One region of the Tateyamaria sp. LSS28 genome, then DNA from elsewhere that is predicted to be linked to it. Evidence: riboswitches for the same ligand, from Rfam matches in the RefSeq annotation. Region 1 holds a riboswitch; the other holds the start of a gene.

Region 1 (14,616 bases):
CAGCAGCTTGCACAGCGCGACGCGGCGGGCTTCACCGCCCGACAGCGTGGTCACATCCGCATCGTCGGGCGGGCAGCGCAGCGCTTCCAGCGACACATCAATCTGGCTGTCCAGATCCCACAAGTTCTCTGCATCGATCTGGTCCTGCAGGGCGGCCATCTCATCCGCCGTCTCGTCCGAGTAGTTCATGGCCAGCTCGTTGTAGCGGTCCAGAACGGCCTTCTTCTCGGCCACGCCCAGCATCACGTTCTCGCGCACGGACAGGGCCGGATCCAGTTGCGGCTCCTGCGGCAGATAGCCGACCTTGGCGCCCTCGGCGACCCAGGCCTCGCCGGTGAAATCCTTGTCCATGCCCGCCATGATCTTCATCAGCGTGGACTTACCGGCACCGTTCACGCCCACGACACCGATCTTCACGCCCGGCAGGAAGTTCAGGTGGATATTCTCAAAGCACTTCTTGCCCCCGGGATAGGTCTTGGAGACACCCGACATGTGATAGACATATTGATAGGCAGCCATGGCATCCTCCCGGAAAAACTGTGCAGGTCCGTCTACCCGGCACGCGGGCAAAGGGCAATGCATCGCCGGCCATGGAAATGTCATTTGGTGAAGCCAACCGACCTGTGTTAGCGGTGATCAACGCAATCTACGGAAGTGCCTGACATGAGGCGGTTTATCCTGTTTGCAGTCTGCTGGGTCATGGGAGGCTGCGCGGTTGGCATCAGTCTTGCGCCACCACCAAACCTGTATCGAAGCGGTCTGAATTACCCCGATGATCTGGTGCCCGCTGTCTGGCGCACCGCCGAACCCAAGATTTTCTACATGACCGATCGCGCACCGAATGGTGAAAACTATGGGGCCAACAGGTCGGATTCGATGGCGTTTGGGGCAGCCACGGTCAAGTTCGGACGCGATCTGGGGTGGGAAGAACTGCTGGACAGGACCCGCAGCGACTCCGATCAAAACATTTCGAGCCTCTGGGTGCCGGATTTCCAAGAGATCGTGCGGTTCGAAGCAACGCCACTGCCCTACGCCCGGGCAGACGGGCAGCTCAACCACCTGCAACAGTCATTGGATGTCTACAACGAACAGGCCGCCCGCTTTCAGGCTGTGATCGCGGACGAGATTGCCCAAACCGGCAACCGCAGCCTGCTGGTCTATGTCCACGGCTTCAACAATGATTTCGAAGACAGCCTGACGACGCTTGCCAACATGTGGCACTTTGCCGGGCGCGAGTCTGTTCCGGTTTCTTTCACATGGCCTGCCGGGAACGGGGTTGGTCCGCTTGGTTACTTCCGTGACCGGGATGCGGGTGTCTTTTCCGTACACCACACCAAGGAATTCCTGCGCATGCTGGCGGATATGCCAGAGGTCGACAACATCGACATCATTGCGCATTCGCGTGGCACGGATGTGGTCACGACGGCCCTGCGCGAACTGATGATCGAGGCGCGCGGCGCCGGTGTACACCCCAAGCTTGCCCTCAAAACGGGCACATTGATCATGGCGGCCCCCGATCTTGACGTTGATATCGTGCGTCAACGCTTGCAGGCCGAACGCTTTTCGGAATCCTTTGAACAGATCAATCTGTACATCAACCCGAACGACGGCGCGTTGCGCTTGTCGGCTTATCTGACCCGTTCGATCCGGCTGGGTGCTCTCAGAAACGAAGATTTTGTCGATGGTGAACTGGCAATCCTCCAGAAAGAGGGGCTGGTGCATTTCATCCGGGTGGAAAATGTGCGCGGTGGCTTCGGACATGCCTATTTCCGCGACAACCCGGCCGTCCTGTCCGACGTTGTATTGGCTTTGCGCACGCGGGCCTTTCCGGGGGGCACATTGCGACCCCTTGAACAGGACGAGGCGGGCATCTGGGTGCTGCACCCGAACTATCCCCTTGAGCGGTTGCCGGACCTTGTCGGCCTCGAAGCCCGCAGGGAACGTAGCGAAGAACGGTGAGCGAACTTCACGACATGATGGCCCGCTGGGCGCAGCCCGGAACGGTGGCATGGATTGGTGTGCGCCCAGCGCGCGCGGTGGACATTCAGGTCTTGGACACGGCCAAGATTTCGGAAACCGGCATCGAAGGTGATCGCGGTCGCGCAGGTAAACGAGCCGTCACGTTGGTGCAGGCCGAACACTTGCCCGCCATCGCCTCGTATCTGGGACGTGACCAGATTGATCCGACACTGCTGCGCCGCAACATCATGGTGCAAGGCATCAATCTAGCGGGCCTCAAGGGTCGTGAGGTGCAACTGGGCACAGCCGTTTTGCGCTTTACCACCATCTGCGCACCGTGCAGCCTGATGGAGCGATTGTTGGGCCACGGCGGCTATGCCGCCATGCGCGGGCATGGCGGTTGGTGCGCGGAAGTGGTCAAAACTGGCACCATTGCCCTGGGCGACGACGTACGGCCAATTGATTGACAAGGCGGCGCGTTTGACGTCCGGTCCTTGACACTGACCAAGACGGACCTGTACGTGACCGACCCCGCTTTTCCCATGGCCAAACCGGGCCAGATCATCGGCCTCCTGGGCGGTTCCTTTGACCCGGCGCATGGGGGGCACGCCAACATCACGCGCGAGGCGATGAAGCGCTTTGGGCTTGACCGCGTTTGGTGGCTGGTGTCGCCGGGAAATCCGCTCAAGGCCAAAGGCCCTGCCCCGCTGGCCACTCGGCTGGCGCATGCACGGCGGGTCATGCAGCACCCGCGTGTGACGGTGACAGACATTGAGGCGCATCTGGGCACACGCTACACTGCCCAGACCCTTGCGGCGCTGAAGCAGCGGTATCGGGGCACCCGGTTCGTCTGGCTGATGGGGGCGGACAACCTTGCCCAGTTTCACCTTTGGCAAGATTGGACATGGATCATGGAGAACGTGCCCGTGGGTGTACTGGCCCGTCCGGGCGATCGGATTTCGGCCCGGATGAGCCCCGCCGCGCGGCTTTATCGGTCCTACCGCATCTCGGGGCGGGCCAGCCAACTTCTGGGCCGCTCGGGCGCCCCGGCCTGGTGTTTCGTGAATGTCGCCATGACCGCAGAATCGTCCACGGCGATCCGGGCAGAAGGCAAGTGGACGCCGTCCTCGGATTTGTGATCTTTGCCTGCTTGTTTGCCGGACAAAGCTGCGGTTACATGAGTCCATGTTGCACACGATTTCGAGACGGTTTTTTCTTTCCGCGCTGGCCAGTTCCACAGCCACAGCAGCCCTTGCTGCCCCTCCGACAGCCTCTTTGCGACCGCAAGCGCGTGGCGGCAATCATTTCAAGAAGGCTATTGCCGATCCGCAGGACATCATCGCCAAGGCTAAGCTGGGCGGGCGCGTCTGCTATGCGGTGGCCGATGCAAGGACAGGAACAAAGCTGGAGGGCGGCAACGCCAAGGTGGGCGCACCCCCCGCATCGGTCGCCAAGGCGGTGACCGCGCTTTATGCGCTGGGCGTACTTGGACACGCCCATCGGTTCAACACGCGGGTTATCGCAACCGGCGGCGTGTCGGGCGGCGTGGTCCAGGGCGACCTGGTCCTTGTGGGCGGCGGTGACCCGACCCTTGATACAAATGCGCTGGCCGGGCTGGCTGCGGCGCTCAAGGCCAAGGGCATCCGCGAGGTCCGTGGCGACTTCAAAGTGGCCGACGGTCTGTTCCCCGAAGTCCCCACGATCGACAAGGATCAACCCGATCATGTCGGCTACAGCCCAGCGCTGTCGGGCATCGCACTGAACTTCAACCGCGTGCATTTCGAATGGAAGCGGCAGGGCAGCAAATACAACGTCACGATGGATGCGCGGTCGGATCGATACCGCCCGGATGTGGCCATTGCGCGGATGCAAGTGAGCGAACGACGCGCGCCGGTCTATACCTATGCCGATGGCGGGCGCACCGACAATTGGAGCGTCGCGCGCGGTGCCCTTGGCAATGGCGGCGCACGTTGGCTGCCCGTACGCAAACCTGCGCTTTATGCCGGCGACGTGTTCCAGACACTCGCGCGGTCGCACGGTGTCGTTCTGAAGAACCCCAAGGTGGTCAGCCGCATCCCCCAAGGCACAACGCTGGCGACGCATCAAAGCGAAGACCTGCGCACGATCCTGCGTGACATGCTGCGCTTTTCTACCAATGTCACGGCCGAAATGGTGGGGATGGCCGCGACAGTCAAACGCAATGGTCGGCCCTCCTCCCTGCGTGCATCGGCCACCGAAATGAACCGCTGGGCGAATGCCGCCCTCGGGACGACAAAGATGCGGCTCGTGGACCATTCGGGCCTTGGAGGCGACAGCGAGATGACGGCCGACGACATGGTTGCTGCACTGGTCAAGGCGCGGCAGAACAACGTGCTGCGCCCCATCCTCAAAGCGATCCCGATCCTTGATGAACAACGCCGTGCGATCAAGAACCACCCGATCGAGGTGCATGCCAAGACCGGCACATTGAACTTCGTGTCCGGGTTGGCGGGCTACATGACGGCGCGGGACGGGACCGAAATGGCCTTTGCCATCTTCGCCGCGGACGAGGCGACCCGCGCCCGCATACCCCGCGCCAACCGTGAACGACCCCAAGGCGCACGCAGTTGGAACCGGCGGGCCAAAGTCATGCAGCAACAACTGATTGAACGCTGGGGCGCAGTCTACGGCAGCTAGGCGGAGGACACCTCCGCCTTACTCGATGGAACTTCACACCACGCTGACGTCGCATGGCGCAGCAATCTGCGCCTTACTTGACCCCCGTAAGGCGGATCTTGATCCGCCCCTCTGGTCAGGCCGCGTTCTTCATCCTGTTCGCATCAATGATGTCGGCGGTGGCCTGTGCCGTGGCCGCTGAGAGGGTCCAGCCCAGATGCCCATGCCCGGTGTTGTAATAGACCCCCGGCTTTGCGCCGGGCCCGACCTTCGGCATCATCGACGGCAGCATCGGGCGCAGCCCCGCCCAAGGCACGCAATGCTCGGTCGACACATCGGGAAAGAACGCCTCGCACCATTCGCGCAACGGCCGGATACGATCGTCGCGGATGTCCAGATTGTAGCCATTGAACTCGGCCGTGCCTGCAATGCGGAACCGCCCGCGCCCCAGGCGCGAGGTCACGATCTTGGCCTCATCATCCAGAAGACTGACCCATGGGGCCGCGGCCTGACTCTCTGCATCGTCCAGATTGACTGTGATGGAGTATCCTTTGACCGGGTAGATGTTCACACGATCGCCCAGTTGTGCCGCAATGGCACGGCTGCCAACGCCCGCACAGACCACGATGCCTTCAAATTGCTGCGTCTCTGTTGTCCCCGCATAATCCCAGGTCAGGCGAACGCCCGCACCGGTATGCGTGATGTCCGTCACCTTGCACTTGTAGTGAAAGGACGCGCCCATCTGCTCACACCGGTCGCTCAGCGCACGGGTATAGCGGTGAATGTCGCCGGTAAAATCGCTCTCGGTATAAAAACCGCCAATCGTGTCGGCCTTCAGCGTAGGTTCCAAGCGCTGTACCTCGTCCGCCGACACCTCGCGTCGTTCCAACCCCGCCTTTTCCAGCAGCGTATTTACCCGGCGGGCATGATCGAACTCGGACTGCTGACGGTACACATGCAGAATGCCGCGCCGTTCCATGTCGAAATCGGCGCCCACTTCGCGGGCAAACTCCAGCAGATGTTCCCGCGCGGCAATGGCCAGGCGCGCCGTCTCAACCGTGTTGCGCTCGTAATCGGGAATGTTGCCCATGAATTCCGCCATCCAGGACAGCTTGTGCCAACTGGGCGCCGGGTTCACGAGCAAGGGCGCATCGGATTTCAGCATCCATTTCAACCCCTTGAAGATGGTGCCCCAGCGGGTCCAGACCTCGGCATTGCTGGCCGAAAGCTGACCGCCATTGGCAAAGGATGTCTCCATCGCGGCATAGCGGTTGCGGTCAAACACGCTGACGTCATAGCCGCGGCGGGCCAAGGCATAGGCGGTCGTAATACCGGTGATACCGGCGCCGATCACGGCAATACGGGTCATGGGGGTCCTCCCAGTGCACGCAGATATGGACGCATCCGGCACCGTGCCGGGCAAGCGTCCCCATCTGTCGCGAGACCTGAGAGCTTCACGGACCAACAGGGCCGCTTTCTCCTTCGGTGGGCCGGGCGCGTGACGTCCGACCACTCTCCAGATCGTCACATGTGCCCCTGAACGGGGGCGCGGCCGGCACGGTTCGTGGTGCCTGAGAGTTTCCGGGGCGTTGCTCCTTCGGCGGCAGCCTGCGCTGCGCTCTCCCATGTCGGCCTCTGCGACTGAGGCGCGTATAGGAAATCCGATTGAGTCGCGCAAAGGAAATCGCGATCACGGTATGTCACGGAACTACAGGCGCACCGTGACCGCCACATTGCCTCTCATTTTTGGCGAGCGACACGCCAGGACCTCGCATGTCAGAAACCCCGGCCATCCGGAAAGGCCAAGCTGAAAATGGGCAAAAAGCAGGACCAGGTACGGCGTGCTGACGGCAGCAGTCGCGCGCGCACCATGATGTACCGCGCCAGTTCACGGCGGCGCTGCCCTGTCCTTGTTCTACATCGCCAAAGTACGCCCGCGGTGAAATTCAAAAAATGAGTTTCTCCAATGTCAAAGACGCCCTAGGGTCACCCGGTATGATTGAACTCAGGGACAAATCAATGACTTCCAAAGCAATTCCAGCAGATGCAATCCATCCCCCCGGCTGGAACGCCATGTACAAAGGCTACGACGTGGTGAAGGGCGCGTATGCCAGCCAGAACGCGCTGAAGGCAGCGCTGTTTGATTTCACCGAATTGCCTGAAAAGGACATGACAACCTACGCTCAGGCCGGTGTAACCTACAAATTGCCCAAGTTCACCAACCCGAACTTCAATCACACTTCAAACGCGCGCGTGTTCGCAGGTACATCGGCACAGGAGCTTTCGCAAAAGCTGTCGGTCTCCATCAACGCTTCCGGCGAATACAACGGTTTCGCAGGATCCATCACCAGCACATACAACGCTCAACGGATGGACAGTTCCAGCTTTTCGTTCACCCAGTACTACGCAATGTACCAGATGATCGCGCTGCAGATGCAGCCGTTAACTGACCTGCGCCCCTATCTCATTCCAACTGTCAAAGAGGCGATTAACGGCACAGGCACAAACCCGTTGACGGCAGACGAAGTGATCCAGACGTTTGGTTCGCACTTCTTGACGGGTGGCGTGTTCGGTGGATCGATCCTCATCTCCGCGTCGACATTCTCCAAATACTCGTCGTCAACGCAGTCGCTGACGGCAGGGATCACGGGCAGCTACGGCGTCTTTGCATCGGGTAAAACGACGACATCGCTGTCGCAATCCGCACAACACTTCTACGACGGGTCTCATTTCCAAAACTTCATCGTAGGTGGAAATGCGACTGTGGTGTCGACGGGTCCTTCGATGACACAATTTGACCATGAGGGCATTCAAAAATGGGTCGAAAGCCTGACATATTCCAACGATGCGCTCGACCTGATCGACTACACGGAATCTGAGGGGTTAACGCCGATCTGGACCCTTGTTGACGACGGGAATGAGGCGCGCGCAGACGCTTTGAAGGCCGCCTTCGAAGCATACATTGCTGGAAACACGTTCAAAACGGATACAAGCTTTCAGCCCGCGTATCTTTATGGCCACATGTTCCGTGTGGGGCATGACAACCGCCAGCTTCAAATGGTGTCCTTGAACGACAACCTGGCGACCGAAACGGATTCGTGCTGGCTGCCGCTGCAGGTCGGAAACGGCAATCTGTCAAATGTCCCGTTCTATGTGGCAAACTCCCCGGATGATGATGCCGGGCTGGTGCCCGTATACGGCTACATCTACGGCCAGGTCACAGAGCCGAATTTCAACAACTATTATGTGTATTCAATTCAGAAAGACGCACAGATTTATGATCCGAACTTCAGCCCGGCAACGGGTCCACATGCGACGTCTTCTGGGGATACGGGCAATGTCATGTTCTACGCCTACCAAACCCATGTAGATGGGACGATTCCGGTTTACCAGCAATGCGCCGATGTGAACCCGAACCAGTGGACTCTGTCCGTTGTCCCGGAGATTCTTACTTACAAACGCCAGTGCTGGCATAACCCCAATCCGATCAATGCGGCTAAAGGCATTGCGTTCTATGCGTTCCCGGTTCTGAACGATTGATCAAAAAGCAAACAAGGGCATTCGTCGCGTATCGCGACGGATGCCCCTCGCGCTACACGCGCCAGGTTGACTTTAAGTCTTTGTAAATATTCCTACTTCTCTGAAGAGACTACAACGTCAAGTGACGGGCCCGCGCGCCCCGCTCGATCGCAGCAGCGTGCAGCCGGTCGATGTTCAACTCGTACCGCATCTCTTCCAGCAGCCGCAGTTCGGCCTCGTCCAAGGTCCCGTCAGCGGCTGCCACGTCGCAGGCAAGGGCATAGGCCGTTTCGAACAGGCGCTCTGGCAACGCCTCGCGCACGAGGCCAAAGAGCGCATCCAGCCCGTCTTCCTGTTCGAAGAGGTCGAACACCATCTGCGCCATCCGGTTCAACCGGTCGAGGTCATAGCCCGCAAAGACAGGCAAGTTGTTCACGGCCGAGTTGATCTTGACCAGTTCGGCGGTGCGAATATCCTCGTCCGAAGCGGACACGGCGATCATCATGGCGACCAGTGCATCCTGCGCCGTGAGAGAGAGTTGTGAAGCGGCCATGGTCCGGTGTCCTTTCTGGGGGCTTTCCCCCTCAATATTGACGGCTGGGGCAGCCCGCAATAGGTAGCGGCGGGATTGTCCCTGCGGGGACAGTCAGACAGGGCCGCGCATAGGGCGCAGGCCCACCACATGGGATCATATGAGATGTCGAGTTTCCGTGACGCCGCGATGAGCAGCAAAGCCTGGCCGTTCGAAGAGGCGCGCCGCTTGCTCAAACGCTATGAAAAGGCGCCGCCGGAGAAAGGATATGTCCTGTTCGAGACGGGTTATGGCCCCTCGGGTCTGCCCCATATCGGCACCTTTGGCGAAGTGGCCCGCACCACGATGGTGCGCCGCGCGTTCGAGGCGATCTCGGACATCCCGACCAAGCTGATCTGCTTCTCGGACGACCTTGATGGGATGCGCAAGGTGCCGGGCAACGTGCCGAACCCCGAGGTGCTGGAACAGCATCTGCAACGCCCGCTGACGGATGTGCCAGACCCGTTCGGCACGCATGAAAGCTTTGGCCATCACAACAACGCCATGCTGCGCCGGTTCCTTGACACGTTCGGGTTCGAGTACGAATTCATCTCGGCCCGCGAATTCTATGCCTCTGGCCGGTTTGATGAAATCCTGCTGCGCTGTGCCGAGAAATACGATGATCTGATGAAGATCATGCTGAAGTCGCTGCGCGAAGAGCGGGCGGCGAGCTACTCCATCTTCCTGCCGCTGCATCCGGAAAGCCGCCGCGTGATGTATGTGCCGATGAAGCACGTGGATGCGGTGAACGGCACGGTCACCTTTGACGATGAGAGCGGCAAGGAATGGACCCTGCCCGTCACCGGCGGCAACGTGAAGCTGCAGTGGAAGCCGGACTTCGGCGCCCGTTGGGCGGCGCTGGGTGTCGACTTTGAAATGTACGGCAAGGAACACGCCACCAACGAAAAGATCTATGACGCGATCTGTCGGGCGCTGGGGGTGCAGCCGCCGAACCACTTCAGCTATGAGCTGTTTTTGGATGATCAGGGACAGAAGATTTCGAAATCGTCGGGCAACGGGGTGAGCATCGATGAATGGCTGACCTATGCCAGCACCGAGTCGCTGTCGTATTTCATGTACCAGAAGCCGAAGACGGCGAAGCGGATGTTCTTTGACGTCATCCCGAAGGCGGTGGACGAATACCACCAGCAACTGCGCGCCTATCCGGGGCAGGACGACAAGGGCAAGGCGGCGAACCCGGTGTGGCACATCCATTCCGGCGACGTGCCGGAGAGCGATATGGTTGTGCCCTTTGCGATGCTTCTGAACCTCGCTTCCGTCAGCCAAGCCGAGGACAAGGACAAGCTGTGGGGGTTCATCCGCCGCTACGCGCCCGAGACCGGACCCGAGACCCATCCAGGCATGGATAAGGCCGTGGGGCACGCGGTGCGCTACTACAACGACTTCGTGAAACCGGCCAAGGTGTACCGCCTGCCGACAGATCCCGAACGCGAGGCGCTGGAGGCGCTGAAGGCCGAGTTGGAAGCCTATGACGGGCCCATCGACGACGAGGCGTTGCAGTCGGTTGTCTATGCCGTTGGGCGCGACCGGTTCGATCCGCTGCGGGGCTGGTTCACAGCGCTGTACGAGGTGCTTTTGGGCGCCTCGCAAGGGCCGCGATTTGGTGGGTTCATTGCCCTTTACGGCGTGCAGGAGACCATTGCGCTGATCGAAAAAGGGCTGGCCGGAGAGCTGGTGGGCTGATCTGTCCCCGCGGGGACAGGGTGTTCGGTCATATCATTGAAACTTAAGTGATTTGTGAAAGCCAGGCGGGATCAACCGCTTGGCTTTCGTACGTTGGGTTCAGCCGAAATTAACCATGCGCCACGCATGCTGTTGCCCGAAGGCGGGCGGCGCTGGCTTGGGTCCAGCTGCGGTCGTCTGTTGTCAGTTTTGACGGAAGGCCGGTGACTACTGAGGCAATGGTGGATCTGCGGACCAAAGCGGGGATTGCGTTGTCTCCATTGAAGACCTGCCAGTAGCTGAGCCATCGTTCTGGACATTCGCTGCAGAGGCGCGATCATAACTATTCGAAGCGGCAACTCCGCCAGTCGGCTGGATCGCCAATGAAGGCTTGCAGAGCTTTCTGCAAGTCATCTTGCAAAAATTTATGAATCATGCAAGTATCGTTGCGAAACGATCCCTGGAAGACTGCCGTGTCCCTCATTGACAAGATATCAGATCAGGCGCCGAGCTTGACGCCGAGCGAACGCCGACTCGTGGAAACGGTGATAGAAAAGCCGACGGCTGCAGCCCTCGGGACGGCCGGGGAATTGGCACGCGCCGTTGGTGTGCATGAAGCAACCGCATCGCGTCTTGCAAAAAAACTTGGGTTTGATGGTTACGCTTCGTTTCGTGATGCCCTGCGTGAGGAATTCATCGCGACGCATGAGACCGCGACCCGGTTTGAAAAGACCATCACGACAAACACGCCGGAAACGATCCTGGGCAAGCTGGCACTTGACGAGGCCCAGGCGCTTGGACGGATCGAGGAGTTCATCAACGCCGACCAGATCGCCGAAGTGGCGGGTCTGTTGATGGGTGCGCGGCGCATCTTTGTCTATGGCTACGGCAATGCGGAAGTCCTGGCGTTGATGATGGTCAAGCGCTTTCGCCGTTTCGGCAAGGATGTCCAACATCTTATGTCGGATCCGCGCGGAATGGCCGAACACCTCTTGGGCATTGGCCCCGGTGACGTGGTGCTGAACTTTGCGTTTCGTCGGCAACCCCGGGGATATGCCGCGTTGGTAGAGGTTGCCCGAGAGACAGGCGCGAAGACGATTGTGATTTCGGGCAAATCCGGCGCACTTCTCGCGCCCAGTCCCGACTACCTACTTGCCGCGCCGCGATCAGGTGATCCGGATGCGTTCCAGACACTGATCGTTCCGATGACGGTCTGCAATGCCATCGTCATCGCGGCAGGTCTTACAGCGAAAGAGGAGACGCTGAAGAAGCTCGACCGGCTGGGCCAGCTGATCGAGCGGTTCGAATGATCTAGGGCCCACGGGAGCAAAACATGAAACGACTGACTGCGACGCGCCTCGGCGCGATAGGTATTCTTTTGTCTACCGCCGCTCTGGCTGATGGGCACATCGACAACATGACGCCGCAGGACTTGTTGCCGCGCGCGCAGGAGGAAGGAGCGGTCGTCGTCTACTCCTTCACCAGCCGAATTGGCCGGGTCGAAGCCGCTTTTGAAGAGGCGTATCCGGGCATTGATCTGCAGGGGTTCGACATTTCATCGACCGAGCAGATCGCGCGCCTGAAGGCCGAGGCACAGGCGGGTGTGACAAACGCAGACGTTATCTACATCTCCGATACTCCGGTTGTTTTGACCGAGCTTTTGGAGACCGGGATCATCGCGCCCTACGTGCCGCCCCGCGTGGCCGACCGTGTACCAGAAGAGTACCGCAGCCCGCTTCTGGCACAGCGGCTGTCCACCAAGGTCCTGATGTATAACGAAGAATCGAACCCAGATGGCGCACCCATCGACAACCTGTGGGCGTTGACGACGGACGATTGGCGCGGCCGCGTCGTCATGGTGGATCCGCTGCAACGTGGCGACTACCTCGATTTGATGACCGAGATCGTGCTGCGCGCGGACGAGATGACCACCGCATACGAGGTGCACTTTGGACAGGCCATTGATCTGGATGGTGCTGCCAATGCGGGTGAACGTTTCATCATCGACCTGTTTGGGAACGACCTGATCCTTGTCGGGTCAACCGATGATGTGAATGTCGCTGTGGGCGCAATTGGGCAGGACAACCCGCCGGTGGGTTTCACAAGCTACTCCGATCGCCGCGACAACGCCGATGAGGGCTGGGCACTGCAGGTTGCCAACAGCGTCGTACCCGCACCAGGCATCATCTTTCCCGCCGTACTCGCGCTCGCGTCCGAGCCGCAGAACCCTGCCGCCGCCCGTCTGGTCATCGACTTCCTGATGGGTGACGAGACTGAGACCGGCGGTCCCGGCCTTGCCCCCTTCTACGTGGCTGGCGACTACGTTACCCGAACCGATATCCCCCCGCATCCGGACGCTGTCCCGCTCGACGACTTCACCGCATGGCGGATCGCCCCAGCGGAAACGGCGACGATCCGCGCCGACGTCGGTGATCTCGTTCTGACGCTGCAATAGCGCTTGCCTGCCGGCGGGGGCTGGCGTGGCAGCACACCGGCCCCCGCCTCTTTCCATTCCAAGACTGCAAGGATGACCTCGATGGCGGATACAGCCGTAACTGGACAGGGACGACGCGTGCTGTTCGGGCCGGGCACGGTGCTCAAGACGGTGGTTCTTGCCATCCTGATCGCACTGATTGTTCTCCCCCTGCTGCGCACCGTTCTTTTTACGTTCCAGCCCGACACGATCCGTGCCTGGAGCGATGTGCTGAGCGGACGTCTGTCCACAAACCTGTTCTACAAGCCCTTGGGCAATACGCTTTTGATCGGTGTGGTCGTGGGCACGGGCTGTATCCTGCTGGGTGGCTTTCTGGCCTGGCTTGTGGTGATGACCAATGTCCCGTTTCGCAAGACCATCGGCGTGATGGCGACGCTGCCCTTCATGATCCCATCCTTTGCAGCGGCCCTGGCGTGGGGCGCATTGTTCCGCAATGACCGGGTCGGCGGGCAAGTGGGATGGGTGCAGGGCATGGGCGCCGACATCCCCGATTGGCTGGCCTGGGGCATTGTGCCCACCCTGATCGTGCTCACGCTGCACTATTTCAGCCTGGCGTTCACCATCATCGCCGCCGCTCTGGCGACTGTGAACTCGGATCTTGTCGAGGCCGCACAAATCGCAGGCGCGAAAGGGCGGCGCATCCTGATGGGCATTGTCCTGCCCGTCACCATGCCCGCGCTGGTTGCTGCTGGATCACTTTGCTTTGCAGGGGCTGTGTCGAACTTCGCGACACCCGCGCTCCTTGGGTTGCCCGTACGGATGCAAACGCTCTCGACCCGGCTGTTTGGCATGATCGAAGTGGGTCAGGTCGGGCGCGGCTATGTGATCGGCATCCTCTTGGTGCTGATTTCGGCCGCCTTCCTTTGGGCAGGCAACCGGTTGGTGTCCGGCCGCCGGTCCTACGCCACGATCACCGGCAAGGGCGGGCGGGCCAAACGGTTCGATCTGCGCGGGGCCCGCTGGCCTCTCTTTGCCATCGCAATGGTGATCCTGGTGGCTGCGACAGTGGTGCCGGTGATCGTCCTTGTTGCGTCCAGCCTCGCGCCTTCCTCGGCCAACCTCTTTTCGGGCTGGACGCTGCACTATTGGATCGGTCAAAGCGATCAAAGCTTTGCCCAAGGCATCCCAGGAATCGCATTTAACGAAAACATCGTGCGTGCACTTACGATTACGCTGGCCCTCGGTGCAGCGGTCGCCTTTACGGGCATGTTCGTGGGCCTGCTCGCCTCCTACACCACAGCGCGCTACCGCGAAGGCTGGATGTCAGCGGCGATCACGCAAATCAGCTTCCTGCCGCTTCTGGTGCCGGGCATTGCCTTTGGCGCGGCTTACATTGCCTATCTCGGTGCGCCGATTGGGCCCTTGCCCGCACTCTACGGCACTTTCGCGCTGCTGGTCATTGCGGCCACCGCTTACCTGCTGCCGTTTTCGGTGCAAACCGGGCGCGCCGTTATTCAGCAAGTGGGCGGTGAGCTTGAGGAGAGCGCCCGCATGACCGGTGCCGGGTTCGCGCGCCGCCTCAGCGCAATCACCGTCCCGCTGGCAATCCGGGGGCTGACGGCGGGCGGTATCCTGATCTTTGTGAAAATCGTCCGAGACCTGTCGCTGGTGGTGCTGTTGTTTACGCCGACGATGCCGGTCCTGTCCGTGGTGGCCTATCGCTATGCCTCCGAAGGGTTTGCGCAGTTCGCCAATGCGATCACGGTTGTGATCCTGTTCGTCTCTATTGCCGCCA
Region 2 (14,616 bases), on a different contig from region 1:
ATGCAAAGGGCGCGTAAATTCAGTGACTTTAATGACCTGGAGGCTTTGTATCATCGCCGCCCTGGTCTTTGGGTTACACCGGGTGAGGGTTGGGGACGCGGAAGTGTGGCGCTGATCGAAATACCGACGGACAAGGAAATCTACGACAACATTGTTGCGTATTGGCGGCCCTCAGCCGACATTGAGGCTGGCACATCCCGCCGCATGACCTACCGCTTGGATTGGGGCGCGGACCCGGCGCCGAAAGCTGCCATGCCGTTGCGCGTTTTGAATACTGCTGCGGGCGGACGGCCCGAAGGCGGGCGCATCTTCACAATTGACTTCGAAGACGCGCCCCATGTTCCCAAGGACCTGTCAAAAGTGGATCGACTTGTCCGCTCCAGCGCGGGTGATGTGACCGAAGGTATTATCCAACGCAATCCCGAAACCGGCGGGCCGCGCCTTGCATTCACCTTCATGGCAGGCGACGCACAGTGGGCCGAATTCCGTGCGCAATTGCGGCTGGACGGGCAAGCTCTCAGCGAAGTGTGGCTCTATCGATGGACCATATGATACACACAGCAATGCCTCCCCGCGCGCCGCTCGATATGCCGGCGCAGGATTTTGCATGCGCGCCTGCGAACTCGGATGCAGGCACAGGCAAACAGGACCCGATTTGGCGCATGGCGGTGTTCATCCCGGCTCTGACAATCACAGGCCTAGTGCTTTGGGGGCTCTACGGCCTGTTCAAGATGTCTGGCATGACGGGCTTCGAGTATGTGCTTTTGGCTCTCATCGGCCTCACGTTTGTCTGGGTCACCATCGCCGTCTCAACCGTCGGTGTCGGGTTGGCTGGTAGACTTGATCCAAACCGCAAACCCGAACCTTCGGACCCGTTGGACGTGGCCCTTCTGGTGCCCGTTTATAATGAAACACCGTGGGACGTATTCGGTAACGCAGCCGCAATGCTGACTGACTTGGCCCGCCAAAAGGGCGGTCATCGGTACAGTCTCTTCATCCTGAGTGACACGACCGACGACCTCATCGCGTGGCAGGAATGGCAAGCTTTCGAAGCTTTGCGGAGCAGCGCGCCGTTTCCAGTCCATTATCGCCGCCGCGCACAGAATACGGATAAAAAGGTTGGCAACCTCGTCGACTGGATCACGGGATGGGGCGCTTCTTATGAAGCCATGCTGGTTCTGGATGCCGACAGCCTGATGACCGGCCGCGCCATTGATCGACTGGCCAGCGAGCTGGCTGCAGACCCAAAGGCCGGTCTGATCCAAAGCTTTCCACAGCTGATCGGCGCCAACACCCTGTTTGCAAGAATGCAGCAGTTTTCCAACGTTGCGTATGGTTGGTTGTTGGCCGAAGGGCTTGCGCATTGGTCCCGGACCGAGGGTAACTATTGGGGTCACAACGCAATCATCCGCACACGCGCCTTCGCTTCCTCCGCCGGACTGCCACATCTGCAGAGTATGACAGGACGTACCAACATGATCCTGTCTCATGATTTTGTCGAGGCATCGCTCCTGCGGCGTTCTGGCTGGCGCGTGCGTTTCCTGCCCCGTATCTCGGGCAGTTTCGAAGAAACCCCCGGAACACTGATCGACTACGTGATCCGTGACCGGCGCTGGTGCCGAGGCAACCTGCAACACTTGCGCCTGCTGACCACACGTGGCCTGCACCCGGTCAGCCGCTTCCATCTGTTTCAGGGGGCAGCTGCCTACTTGATGTCGCCCGCGTGGTTCGTTCTTCTCGTGTTCTGGGCGCTTCTGGGCCGCGATGCAGAGACCAACGTGATCTCGTACTTCAACGAGGCGAACCCTCTTTTTCCCAACTGGCCACCGGCCATGACACATATCGACAGCGCCATCTTCTTGGTGGTCATGTACGCTATGCTGCTGACGCCCAAGATCACCTCTGCCCTGATTATCGCCGCCAACGGCAAGGCGGTTCGGCTCTTTGGTGGTCGTAGCGTATTTGCAGGTGCGGTGGTGACAGAACTCGCGCTGTCTGTTGCCTATGCGCCAATCATGATGATCCAGCAAACCAAAGCCGTGATCGGAGGGGTGATGGGCCGTGGCGGCTGGGCACCACAAAGCCGCACTGCGCAGGCGTATCCGATGACAACGTTGATCAAGTTCCATTGGATTGAAACCCTGATTGGTGCCCTTCTGTTCCTCGGGTTAGGTACGGGACTGGTATCGTGGTGGCTTATCCCGATTGCTGCGAGCCTGGCCTTTTCTGTCCCGCTGTCTGGCCTTAGCGCATATCCTTTGGCCCATATCCGGCCACCGAGCCTACGGCTCGACAATCCTCTGACGCTTCGTGAGCCTGCCATCGTCGGCAACGCCCGTACCGCACGCGCCGAAATGCGCGCGCGGATTGAAGCGTCGGAAATCGCAGCCGAGTAGCAGTCTACGCGAGAAAGACAACGCGCGCAGTCGAGCGGTGTTGAGGCAAAGCAATGGACACCGCCAAGCGATGTCTTGTTGCGCGAAGGAATACGGGTCCGGGACCAGCCGGTAGATCGTTTCGAAGCAGAAACGGCAGCCGTCTGTTAGATTTGCGAAAACGCCCTTGCGTAGAGAGGGCGATACAATTGTTGAGCAGCACAGCGCGTCCGAAAACAACCGTTCGGAAAAAGTCTACTCGGGCTGCCATGTCACGGTCGGTAAGCCGCGCTTCAACCAACCAGGCCCTGCACCCGATCCCAGCATTCCCTCCGGCACATCGATGATCGTTGTAAATCCGGCTGTTGTCAGACGCTCGGTCAAACGACGGGAACGCACGCCGCGGGCGCAGATCAAAGCAACAGGCACATCCCTACGCCCATCCGTATGAATCAGAAGCGCGTCGGTAAAGTCCTTCCGGCGCATATCCAACGGAACAGCCCCCTCACCCACACCAGTCCGCTCCCATTCGTCAGGACGGCGAATGTCGATCAACAGGATCGCACCGTTCACCGCCGAAGCATGAGCGTCCGGGGTGCTCAGCGTTCCTTCTACCCCGGCCTCGGCCGAGATGTTGTACCAGCGGGATGCAAAAACCGCGCCGCCAACGATAGCCACTCCGGCGGCAAGACCAAAGCCCCGGCGCGTCATCCGCGCCGGGGCCTTTGCCCGATCAGTTCGGGAATGTTCTGTCGGGCGATCCGTCATATCAGGTGTTTGGAGCTTCGCTTGTGAATTTCGGAATGGTGCTTTCCGATGCTGCATCACCCTCGAGGCTGACCCAGTTGCTTTCCGAAACGGTGATATTGCCTGGAATGTCTTCTTCCCAGAAGCCCACAACAACGTCTGTGATGTTCAGATACAGCTTGTCATCGACGATGCGCCACAGGTTGGGGTTGGCGGGCACTTTCCCCCCCTTGGCAACGCCGTAGGCACAGTGACCGTCATATTGAGGGGCATATCGCGCGGGATCAGCAGCAAACTTGTCGCGGTTTTCCTCGGTTGAGAACGCAAAGGTCGCACCATTGTATTCCGCGGTGATGTCGGCATTGCCGGGAACACCTGGTGTTTGGGTTTGACCGACTGGCTTCATCTCAAGGTCAAAATAAGCCACCACATCATAACCAGAGACGGCAAATCCCGTCTCATCAATATACTGGTCGCCGGCGAACGCGGCCGTTGTGAAAGTCAAGGCACTTGCAGCCGCCGCAACGGCCAACGTGAATCGATTCATCATTTGTGATCATCCTCTGTCAAACTGAGCCCCCCGCGCGTCACTGCGGTGGATAATCAGTCATTAGGGGTCCGTGGTCCAGCATTTCAGCCCGCCTCGCGCTGATGTGAGATGGCGTCGGATTCCGTGAATACCGGATGCTCTTAACGCAGGCGCGGCGGGCGGTCCGGGTCCATGCCCGGAGCGGCAGGCTCAGGGGACCGCACGGGTGCTGGTTGCGGTAGGTCAAAGCGCAAACCGACACGTGACAGACGCTGTGTCACAGGATCATTGGCCTCAAAGAACCCAACATCCATCGCCCCGGCGTCAATCCCGGAAAAGATCAACGCCTCGGACGCAGCTCTGGCCAAGGCGCGCTCGGCGCCTGGCGCCGCGCCGACAAAAGCGAGCATATGACTGCGCGCACCATCCGCATCCGTCGTACCGACAAGATATGCAATCTGTGCCAATCCCGTTGCCGTGGCCAATTTCGTATCCACAGCGGAGATCAGTACTTCCGGCAAGCCTGTGGGAGCAGATACTTCAGCAAGCCGCGCCTCAACTTCGTCCGGACCATTGCCGAGTGTCCGCGCAAGCCATTGCACTCCATCCGCATCCAGCAGAAAAGACGACTGGGCCACGTCAAGGTTCAACCCCAACCCCAACCTCTGTTCCGCAAGCAAACCTGCGATTATCCGACCGGACAGCGCGGCATATGGTGCCTCAGCACCAACAAACAGGGCCAACCGGTCCTCGCGATCAAAGACAAGAACAAGCGGACCAGAACCGGGGTCGAAGACTTGCGGCGTGATCTGCTCCCCTTGCGCCTCTGCTTCGAGCAGAAGGAACAGCTCCGCATCCCCCAAGCGCTCAAAGAACCGCAACCGCTTTGCATCATCCTCGGGCGCAGCCAACATGGCGGCATGCGCCTGATCGAGAACCGTTTCTGTCACGCCAACACCTCTTTTACACGCGCCCGCAGCACAGGCAGCACGTCTGCCTCGAACCACGGGTTTTTCTTCAACCACGCGGTATTGCGCCAAGACGGATGAGGCAAGGGAAAGGCTCGAGGCGCGAAGTCGCGCCAAGCAGCCACGGTTTCACGCACCGACATCTTCGTCCCCAGATGCCAGGATTGGGCATATCCGCCAATCAAAAGAACCAATGGAACCTCGCCCATATGATCCATGACATCACTTCGCCACGTTTTGGCACAGATCTTGGGCGGCGGTCCGTCCGATCCCTTTGCGTCGTAACCGGGAAAGCAAAATGCCATCGGTACAATGGCCAATTTGTTTCGGTCGTAAAATGTGGCCTCGTCCATACCAAGCCAATCGCGCAGCCGGTCTCCGGAAGGGTCGGTGAAGGGCCGTCCGCTTTCGTGTACACGCGCGCCGGGCGCCTGACCCGCCACGAGGATCCGTGCGCCGGGCTTGAACCAAACGACGGGACGCGGGCTGTGCCCTGTTTCGGTCGCAGCAAATCGATCCGCACAAAGCGTGCAAGCACGAATGTCTTCAGGCAATCCCATAAAAAACACCTATGCGACAACAATGGGTTAGGCAATCAATTCGATACTCTTCGAAATAAACCTTGCGTGACTCTAACATTTCTATAATTCTAGAAGTATGAAAATAGAATCTCATCACTCGCTTGATCTGACACGCGCCGCCGCAGCCTTTGCCGCACTTGGATCAGAACAACGCCTGTCGGTTCTGCGAACGCTGGTACGGGCCGGGCCCGAAGGGCTGAGCATCGGGGCATTAGGTGACCGCACGGGCGTCACAGGCTCAACCTTGACCCATCACGTCAAAATCCTTGCCAGTGCGGGTCTTGTGACACAAGCCCGACAAGGCCGTTCGATCATCTGCGCCGCCGTCGCCTTTGACGAGGTGCAAGACCTGTCGAACTTCCTCCTTACAGAATGCTGCGCAGACAGCCCCAACTCGGATCATGATCATGGCTGACACCACTACACCGGTACCTGCTCAACGGCGCAAGTTCCTTGATGGCGCATGGATTGCATCGATCGCGGTTCTTGTGGTTCTGGCTGTTCTGGACATAGCGCAGCTTTGGCCGACGATCACCTTTGCCGCGAATGCGTTGCTACACACAGCCCCGTTCATCGCCTTTGCAGTCTGCGCAGTTGCCTATCTAAAAGCCACGGGCGCGGAAAACCTGCTGGCAAAGGCGTTTGAGGGGAACCCCGCACGCATGATCGTCATGGCAGCACTGCTGGGCGGCTTGTCACCCTTTTGTTCATGCGAAGTCATCCCGTTTATCGCTGCACTGCTTGCAGTAGGTGCACCGCTTGGCGCGGTTATGGCTTTCTGGCTGGCCTCTCCGCTGATGGACCCGGCCATGTTCGCAATCACCACTGGCGCAATCAGCTTCGAATTCGCCTTGGCAAAGACAATTGCGGCGGTCGCGCTTGGTATGTTCGGCGGGTTTGGAACGCTGATGCTGTCGGGCACACCGGTCTTTACAAATCCGCTACGTGAGAAGCCGTCGGTGGGCGGGTGCTGTGGCGTGAAACAACCCTTCTCCGCACAGCCGGTCTGGCGGTTCTGGACCGAACGCAACCGCCTCGACATCTTCCGTAGCACGGCTTTGGACAATGCGATTTTCCTGCTCAAATGGCTGACGCTCGCCTACGTGATCGAGGCAGTCATGGTGCACTATATGCCCGCCGATCTGATTGCCTCGGTTCTAGGCGATGGTGGCATCGGCACGGTGATCCTTGGTGCGCTTGTGGGTATGCCCGCCTATCTGAACGGCTATGCTGCAGCGCCGCTGGTGGCAGAACTGATGGACCAGGGTATGGCTGCAGGAGCAGCTATGTCATTCATGCTGGCCGGTGGCGTCAGTTGCATCCCCGCCGCAATAGCCGTTTGGGCGCTCGTCAAACCACGCGTCTTTGCTGCTTACCTGAGTTTCGCACTGGCGGGGTCTGTCATCGCCGGCATGGCTTGGCAAATTCTGAGCTGAAGCATACTCAGAGTACGAACAAACAGCACACGGGCATATCAAAGACCCGTGTACATTCCCCCAAACTGTCCATTCCGTCGCGACAATACCCCGTGAAACCTATACATTTAACAGGACTTTGGACATAATATCGCCTAAGTCGGTGATTAGACCGTTAAGACGCCTCTGGTAAGGAGGGCCCTGGTCTCCCACGTTAATGCGCGGGGACAAAGCAGACACCGCGGAGCAACGGGGATGCTGGAATTCGAAAATGTATCCAAGTCCTTCTGGACGGGCACACAGCGCAAGGTGATCCTTGATCGTGTATCCTTCCGGGTGGAATTGGGCCATTCGTTTGGCGTGCTGGCCCCCAATGGCACCGGCAAGACGACCCTGATCAACATGATGGCAGGGCTCGAGAAGCCAGATGAGGGCGAAATCCGCCGCAGCTGCAACATCTCCTTTCCTCTTGGGTTCATGGGCGGGGTGCTGCCCAAGATCTCTGCACTCGAAAACTCACGTTACATTGCACGGCTCTATGGGCTTGATCCCGACTATGTGGAAAGCTTCTGTCGCTGGCTCTGTAACCTGGGTGAGTATTTCGACCAGCCCTTGGGTACGTATTCATCGGGCATGCGGGCGCGGTTTTCATTCGCGCTTATGTTGGCTCTCGACTTTGACATCTACCTGATCGACGAGGGCATGCCCTCGTCAACAGACGTTGAATTTAATCGCAAAGCAGGCGAGGTACTGCAGGAACGGCTGCGTACCACAACAATCATCATCGTGTCGCATCAGGCGCAAACGCTTGAGAAATTTGCGCGCTCAGCCGCAGTTTTGCTGGACGGCAAACTGCACATGTTTGACACGCTGGAAGAGGCAAAACGGCTTTATGACTACGAAACCCAAAGCTAGGAAGTTCCGGATCAAGCGCACAGCGCCCGCGCTTGGCAGTGCGGCGCCTGCGTCCGAGCGCGATACCCCTCCCGAAAAGCCAGCGCCTGAGGCCAAGCCGCGTGAGCAAACTCAAAAACCTTCCGCCCAAAGCGGAGAAGTCGCCTCGAACCAGCAGGTGCAAAGTGAAAATACCATTGATGCGATACGCCAGGAGGGGCTGACCGGTCGGCAACTGCGCATGGCGCGACGGGTGGCGCAGAAGCACGGGCTGGCACCCACATCCGACTTTGATGCCGTTCGCCTGCTGCGCGCCAAGGGAATTGATCCGTTCCAACGCGCGAATATGCTGGAGCTTGTTGTGCCGCAGGCGGGGGCCGAACAACATGAAGGCGGCGCACCCGATGCCTTCGCAAATCTGCCGGCAAGTGCTGCAGGGGCTGGGCGCGCGCAACTGCCACAAACCGTGCCTGTGAGACAGCAGCAACTGCCGTCAACCGAACTTAGCCCGGCAGATCGAAGATCTCAGGAAATCCAGAATATCCAGCGCGACATTGCACGGCGTCGCCGCAAGAAGATGGGCCTTTTGCTGGTCCGGCTGGCCTTTTTCGTGATCCTGCCCACCTTCCTTGCCGGCTACTATTTTTACACCATCGCCACGCCGATGTACGCGACCAAGTCCGAGTTCCTGATTATTCAGAACGAAGGATCGGGTGGCGCCGGACCCCTTGGCGGCCTTCTGCCTACACAATTCGCCACCAACGCCGACAGCATCGCGGTGCAAGGCTTTTTGCAGTCCAAGGATGCGATGCTGCGGCTCGACCGCGATGTCGGCTTCAAGACGCATTTCACACAGAACTGGATCGACCCAATCCAGCGGCTGAGTGACAATCCCACCAATGAAGAAGCCTACAAAACCTATAAGAAAAACGTCAAAATCGGCTACGACCCGACAGAGGGCATGATCCGGATGGAAGTGGCCGCCGCTGATCCACTGGTATCGGCCGAGTTCTCAAGCCAGTTGATCGACTACGCAGAACAGCGCGTAAACAACCTGTCCGCACAAAAGCGCGATGACCAGATGCGCGACGCCCGCCAAGGGTTTGAACGAGCAGAGTCGGAGCGCCGCACAGCGCAAGAAAACCTTGTCCGATTGCAGATCGAGGGCTCCACCCTCGACCCGGAGGGCGTGATCGCTTCCCTGCGCACGCAGATCGGCCAACTCGAAACACAAATCATCGAAAAAGAGATCGAGCTGGCCAGCTTGCTGAACAACGCGCGGCCCAACCAGAGTCGTGTGGACGGCGCGCGCGGCACGCTTGAAATCCTCAAGGACCAACTTGCGGCTCTCAACAACAAGATGACCGACGTGAGCCAAGGCGAAAACTCACTGGCGGAGCTTGCCGCACGCATCCAGATCGCCCAGGCCGACCTTGCCTCACGCGACTTGATGCTGCAATCGGCTCTGCAACAGATGGAACAGGCGCGGGTCGAAGCAACCCGTCAGGTGCGCTATCTTACAGTTGCTGTGGAACCCATCGCGCCCGAGGAACCGACCTATCCCCGCGCATTCGAAAACACGATCTTGGCATTCCTCGTCTTTGCAGGCATCTATCTGATGATTTCGCTCACCGCGTCGATCCTGAGAGAACAGGTGACAAGCTAGGGTCTGGACCCATTATGAAACATGTTGAAGTCGCCGATCTCACGATCGGCAATGACCGTCCCTTGACGGTGATCGCAGGCCCTTGCGCCTTGGAGAGCATCGGCCTCGGCCAAGAGGTTGCCGGGCGTATGAAGGAAGTCTGCGAGGCCGCTGGCGCGCAATATGTCTTCAAAGCAAGCTATGACAAAGCCAACCGCACATCGCTAAAGGGTGGGCGCGGCCTTGGGCTGGACGCTGGGTTAAAAGCGCTGCAAGCGGTCAAAGAGTCCATCGGTGTCCCAGTACTTACGGATGTGCATACAGAGGCTCAATGCGCCCCGGTGGCTGAAGTCGCTGACATCCTACAAATCCCCGCCTTCCTCTGCCGTCAGACGGACATGCTTTTGGCCGCTGGTGACACGGGTGCCGTGGTGAACATAAAGAAGGGCCAGTTCCTAGCCCCGTGGGAAATGCCCAATATCATCACCAAGGTCGAAAGCACCGGCAACACCCGTATCCTGCTAACAGAGCGGGGCACATCCTTCGGCTACAACACTCTGGTGGCCGACATGCGGTCGCTGCCGCAGATGGCGCAAACCGGCTATCCGGTGGTGATGGATGCCACCCATTCGGTGCAGCAACCGGGGGGCAAAGGTGGATCAAGTGGCGGGCAGCGTGAATTTGCACCTGTCATGGCACGGGCAGCAGTGGCCATCGGGGTCGGGGCCGTCTTTATCGAAACGCACCCCGATCCCGACACCGCTCCGTCAGACGGGCCAAATATGATTTATCTCGATCAAATGCCCGCCCTGATCGAGACTCTTATGCAGTTCGATGCGCTCGCCAAAGCGCGCCCAATGACATTTTAGTCAAAGAGTTTTCCATGACCAAACCTGCCGCCACCGTGACCCCGAACACGTGGGAATTCCTGCGCGACCCCATGATTAAGCCGACGGGCTTCCGCGAGTATGATGCGCGCTGGAAATACCCGGACGAGATCAACCTTCCCGGGGTAACAGCACTTGGTCTTGGCCTTGGGACACAAATGCGACGGCGCGGCATCGATCCTGTGATTGCCGTAGGCAACGACTATCGTGATTACTCTCTCAGCATCAAGAACGCCCTGATCGTCGGGCTGATGCAGGCAGGGATACAGGTCAAGGACATCGGCCCCGCACTGTCCCCCATGGCCTATTTTAGCCAGTTCCACCTTGATGTGCCGGCGGTTGCCATGGTCACTGCCTCTCATAATCCCAATGGCTGGACCGGCGTCAAGATGGGCTTTGATCGCCCCCTCACTCACGGCCCGGACGAGATGTCGGAACTGCGCGATATCGTATTGAATGGTAGTGGTGAAGCACGCCCTGGCGGCGGCTATGAATTCGTTGACGACGTGCAGGAAGCGTACCTTCAGGACCTTGTCGGCGACTTCAGAATGACACGCCCACTCAAGGTCGTATGCGCCACTGGCAACGGCACCGCCGCTGCCTTTGCCCCAGAACTCTTCCGCCGCATCGGTGTCGAAGTGGTCGAAAGTCACACAACGCTCGACTACACCTTTCCAAACTACAATCCGAACCCCGAAGCCATGGAAATGCTGCACGATATGGCGGACAGCGTAAAAGCTTCCGGCGCAGACCTTGCGCTTGGATTTGACGGGGACGGTGACCGCTGCGGGGTAGTGGATGATGAAGGGGAAGAGATCTTTGCCGACAAGGTGGGGGTCATCATGGCGCGCGACCTGTCAAAACTCTATCCGAACGCCACCTTTGTGGCCGATGTGAAATCCACCGGCCTCTTCGCCTCAGACCCCGAACTGCAAGCGAACGGTGTCACGGCAGACTATTGGAAAACCGGACACAGCCACATGAAGCGGCGAGTCAAGGAAATCGGCGCCCTCGCAGGGTTTGAAAAATCAGGCCACTATTTTCTCGCTGAGCCAATAGGACGCGGCTACGATTGCGGGATGCGGGTCGCGGTTGAAATCTGCAAACTGATGGATCGCAACCCTGACATGAAGATGTCGGACCTGCGCAAGGCGCTGCCGAAAACACACTCAACCCCGACAATGTCCCCCTACTGCTCGGACACTGAAAAATACAGCACACTGGACCGTATTGTCGCCAAGCTGACAGCCAAGGCCGTTGCGAATGAACCCATCGCAGGTCGCGCAATCAAGGAGGTGGTGACGGTAAACGGCGCTCGGGTCATTCTGGATAACGGCGGTTGGGGTTTGGTGCGCGCTTCGTCCAACACGCCGAACTTGGTGGTGGTCTGTGAAAGCCCGGAAAGCGAAGACGAGTTGCGCGCGATTTTCGCAGACATCGATGCGGTAATCCGGACTGAGGATACCGTTGGGGAATACGATCAGACCTTTTGACGGGCGCGCCGACCCATAACCTGACGCAATGCTCGTAATTTAGAAACGGGCCACAATCAGTTTTGCGGCCCGCCCATTCAGACCGCCTGCCAACCCTCACTGCGAACAGGTTGAAGCCATTCAACCTCATGTTGCCTAGCCTAGAAGAAACTTATGTCTGGCAACGAGCGATCACTGCAATATGTCGAAGCGCTTGCAGATCAGGTTTCTTGGCGTCCTGTATGTTCGAAAGCCCATCGCTTCGTAGTATGCCAACCCTTCCGGATTATTCGCGCCAATGCTTGCGTCGATATGAGCCAACCCTGCATCTTGCGCAGCCCTACATGTGACATTGAATAATGCGCGACCAACGCCACGCCGTGCTGCGGAGGGTCGTATGTGCGTGCCAACAATGCCCCACCCCGGTTCTACACCCCATTGGTTGCCCGCACGGGCAGTTTTGAGTGACTGGAATCCAAGTATGATCCCATCGTCCTCGGCCACGGAGCAACGAATCTTATCGACGCTTTCAATGTAGTATTGCCGTACGAATTCCTCATCGTCAGGACTCAAACGTTTGCCAGCGGCCGTCAGCTCGCGAAGAAATGTGCTCATCTGCTCAATATCTTCAACTGTGCCATCCCTGATCATCATCGCCACTCTCCATTGCGTTTTGGCGATCATGCACATCAGTCACATGCGACCTCAAGGACCCGCAAGCGAGCAAAAGGTGGGGTGGCACAAAACAGCAAAAGGTCGTTTGGCCGATACAAGCGCCGACCATCAGCTGGTATCAACTTTCTGCTTGCCACTTCGGGCAAGTTTCCGATACGAAACTCTCACAGCTTGATGTTGGGAGAACCAGCTTACTGGTGCCGAAGGAGCAACTGCCTCGGAAACTCTCAGGCCAAAGGACCAATGTCAGGCCAAACTACTCTGGAGAGTGATGCCATTGGCATCCGCCGAAGGGATAATGATCTCAGGCACCCGGGACAGAGGAGGCACCGACGCGCAAGAGATGTCTTGCGCATGACTTGGTGCCGCATGATTTGACGCAAATCTTGTCGGCTTGAAAAAGGTGATGAGGCATGTCCGATCTAAAGCAGACCCCGCTTCACGCGTTGCACGTTGCCCTTGGGGCCAAGATGGTACCCTTTGCGGGGTATGACATGCCGGTGCAATACGAACTGGGGGTCATGAAAGAGCACCTCCATGCGCGGGCGAAGGCCGGTCTTTTTGACGTCAGCCATATGGGGCAGATCATTGTGCGCGGGACGACTTATGACGCGGCTGCACGTGGTCTGGAATCGCTGATTCCAGTCGATGTGTTGGGCTTGGGCAAGAACCGCCAACGTTATGGCTTTTTCACGAATGCGGATGGCGGCATCGAAGACGATCTGATGCTGGCGAACCGCGGGGATCATGTGTTCGTTGTGGTGAATGCTGCCTGCAAGGACGCCGATATTGCGCATATGAAAGCCGCGCTTGAACCGGATGTGACGGTGACTGAGATCACCGACCGTGCCTTGCTGGCTTTGCAGGGGCCTGCCGCTGAAGGTGTGCTGGCCGCGCTCGATCCGCGTGCAGCAGAGATGCGCTTTATGGATGTGGCTACGCTGGATCTGAACGGGGTTGAGGTCTGGGTTTCCCGGTCCGGCTACACGGGCGAAGACGGGTACGAGATTTCGGCACCCATGGATGTCGCGGAAGACATTGCAAAGGCCTTGCTGGACCATTCTGACGTTGAAGCCATCGGCCTGGGCGCGCGCGATTCCCTGCGGTTGGAGGCGGGGCTGTGCCTATATGGGCACGACATTGACGCCGCAACAACGCCTGTTGAGGGCGGTCTGACATGGGCGATCCAGAAGGTGCGGCGCGCGGGCGGAGACCGGGAAGGTGGCTTCCCGGGCGCGGAGAAAATCCTGGCCGAGATGGATAGCGGCGCTGCGTGCAAGCGCGTGGGGTTGCTGCCTGCCGGTCGCGCGCCCATGCGCGAGGGCGTGGTGCTGTTTGTAACCGAGGATGCAACGGATTCAATTGGTACCATCACCTCGGGTGGGTTTGGCCCCACGGTCGGGGGACCCGTTGCTATGGGTTATGTCACCACTGAATACGCCGCGTTGGGCACCACGATTTTCGGCGAATTGCGTGGAAAACGCCAACCACTCACGGTCGCAAAAATGCCGTTCACGTCAGCCAATTTCAAACGATAGTAGAGAGGAAACCCTATGAAATTCACCGAAGAACACGAATGGCTGCGCGCCGATGGGGATGCGTATGTCGTGGGTATTACCGAGCACGCGACAACGCAGTTGGGCGATCTGGTCTTTGTCGAATTGCCCGAGGTTGGCGCGACCGTGAGCAAGGACGACGAAATTGTGGTCATCGAAAGCGTGAAGGCGGCGTCCGACATCATGGCCCCGGTCGATGGAGAGATCACCGAAGTGAACACGGCATTGGCAGATGATCCGAGCCTCGCCAACAGTGATCCGTTGGGTGAGGGCTGGTTCTTCAAGATCAAGGCTTCGGATCCGTCGCAGCTGGACGCGCTGATGGATGAAGCTGCCTATAACGCACTGATCGGCTGAGGAACCTGCCTGATGACTTTCAAACCCACCGACTATCTGCCCTATGATTTTGCGAACCGCCGCCATATCGGGCCATCCCCCGCCGAAATGGAAGAGATGCTGGAAGTGGTGGGGGCGAAAGACCTCGACGCGCTGATTGACGACACGATTCCGGCGAATATCCGGCAAAAGGAGCCGCTGGATTTCGGCAAGGCCAAGTCGGAGCGCGAACTACTGCATCACATGCGGGTAACGGCCTCGAAGAACAAGGTTCTGACCTCGCTGATCGGGCAGGGATACCATGGGACGGTCACGCCTCCGGCTATCCAGCGCAACATCCTTGAGAACCCGGCGTGGTATACGGCCTATACCCCGTATCAGCCGGAAATCAGCCAGGGGCGGCTTGAGGCGCTGTTGAATTTCCAGACGATGGTGTCGGACCTGACCGGGCTTGAGATTGCCAACGCGTCGCTGTTGGACGAGGCCACGGCCTGTGCCGAGGCGATGACCATGGCACAGCGGGTCAGCAAGTCGAA

What was found. Region 1 has a riboswitch for glycine ahead of AC53L6_RS08465 (D-amino acid dehydrogenase). Riboswitches for the same ligand answer to the same signal wherever they lie in the genome.
Region 2: it holds a riboswitch for glycine, as region 1 does, so the genes downstream of both, gcvT (glycine cleavage system aminomethyltransferase GcvT) here and AC53L6_RS08465 (D-amino acid dehydrogenase) in region 1, are expected to answer to the same signal.

What each region holds. Positions count from the first base shown of each region.
Region 1 covers NZ_JCAPFI010000002.1:788,794-803,409, reverse strand. Annotated here, with positions in the region: gene ettA (energy-dependent translational throttle protein EttA) at 1-519, opposite strand, end outside; gene AC53L6_RS08485 (alpha/beta hydrolase) at 664-1,959, shown strand; gene AC53L6_RS08480 (MOSC domain-containing protein) at 1,956-2,426, shown strand; gene AC53L6_RS08475 (nicotinate-nucleotide adenylyltransferase) at 2,502-3,098, shown strand; gene dacB (D-alanyl-D-alanine carboxypeptidase/D-alanyl-D-alanine endopeptidase) at 3,145-4,635, shown strand; gene AC53L6_RS08465 (D-amino acid dehydrogenase) at 4,751-5,983, opposite strand; glycine riboswitch at 6,038-6,144, opposite strand; glycine riboswitch at 6,163-6,250, opposite strand; gene AC53L6_RS08460 (MAC/perforin domain-containing protein) at 6,634-8,154, shown strand; gene AC53L6_RS08455 (tellurite resistance TerB family protein) at 8,264-8,686, opposite strand; gene AC53L6_RS08450 (lysine--tRNA ligase) at 8,831-10,408, shown strand; gene AC53L6_RS08445 (MurR/RpiR family transcriptional regulator) at 10,861-11,697, shown strand; gene AC53L6_RS08440 (ABC transporter substrate-binding protein) at 11,721-12,842, shown strand; gene AC53L6_RS08435 (ABC transporter permease) at 12,924-14,616, shown strand, end outside.
Region 2 covers NZ_JCAPFI010000007.1:162,815-177,430, reverse strand. Annotated here, with positions in the region: gene AC53L6_RS20605 (OpgD/OpgG family glucan biosynthesis protein) at 1-552, shown strand, start outside; gene mdoH (glucans biosynthesis glucosyltransferase MdoH) at 564-2,396, shown strand; gene AC53L6_RS20595 (rhodanese-like domain-containing protein) at 2,631-3,143, opposite strand; gene AC53L6_RS20590 (YHS domain-containing (seleno)protein) at 3,145-3,669, opposite strand; gene AC53L6_RS20585 (SseB family protein) at 3,813-4,601, opposite strand; gene AC53L6_RS20580 (uracil-DNA glycosylase family protein) at 4,598-5,179, opposite strand; gene AC53L6_RS20575 (ArsR/SmtB family transcription factor) at 5,277-5,615, shown strand; gene AC53L6_RS20570 (permease) at 5,608-6,636, shown strand; gene AC53L6_RS20565 (ABC transporter ATP-binding protein) at 6,871-7,530, shown strand; gene AC53L6_RS20560 (KpsE/RkpR family capsule polysaccharide export protein) at 7,508-9,175, shown strand; gene kdsA (3-deoxy-8-phosphooctulonate synthase) at 9,190-10,023, shown strand; gene AC53L6_RS20550 (phosphomannomutase/phosphoglucomutase) at 10,038-11,534, shown strand; gene AC53L6_RS20545 (GNAT family N-acetyltransferase) at 11,706-12,197, opposite strand; glycine riboswitch at 12,357-12,441, shown strand; gene gcvT (glycine cleavage system aminomethyltransferase GcvT) at 12,602-13,726, shown strand; gene gcvH (glycine cleavage system protein GcvH) at 13,742-14,101, shown strand; gene gcvP (aminomethyl-transferring glycine dehydrogenase) at 14,114-14,616, shown strand, end outside.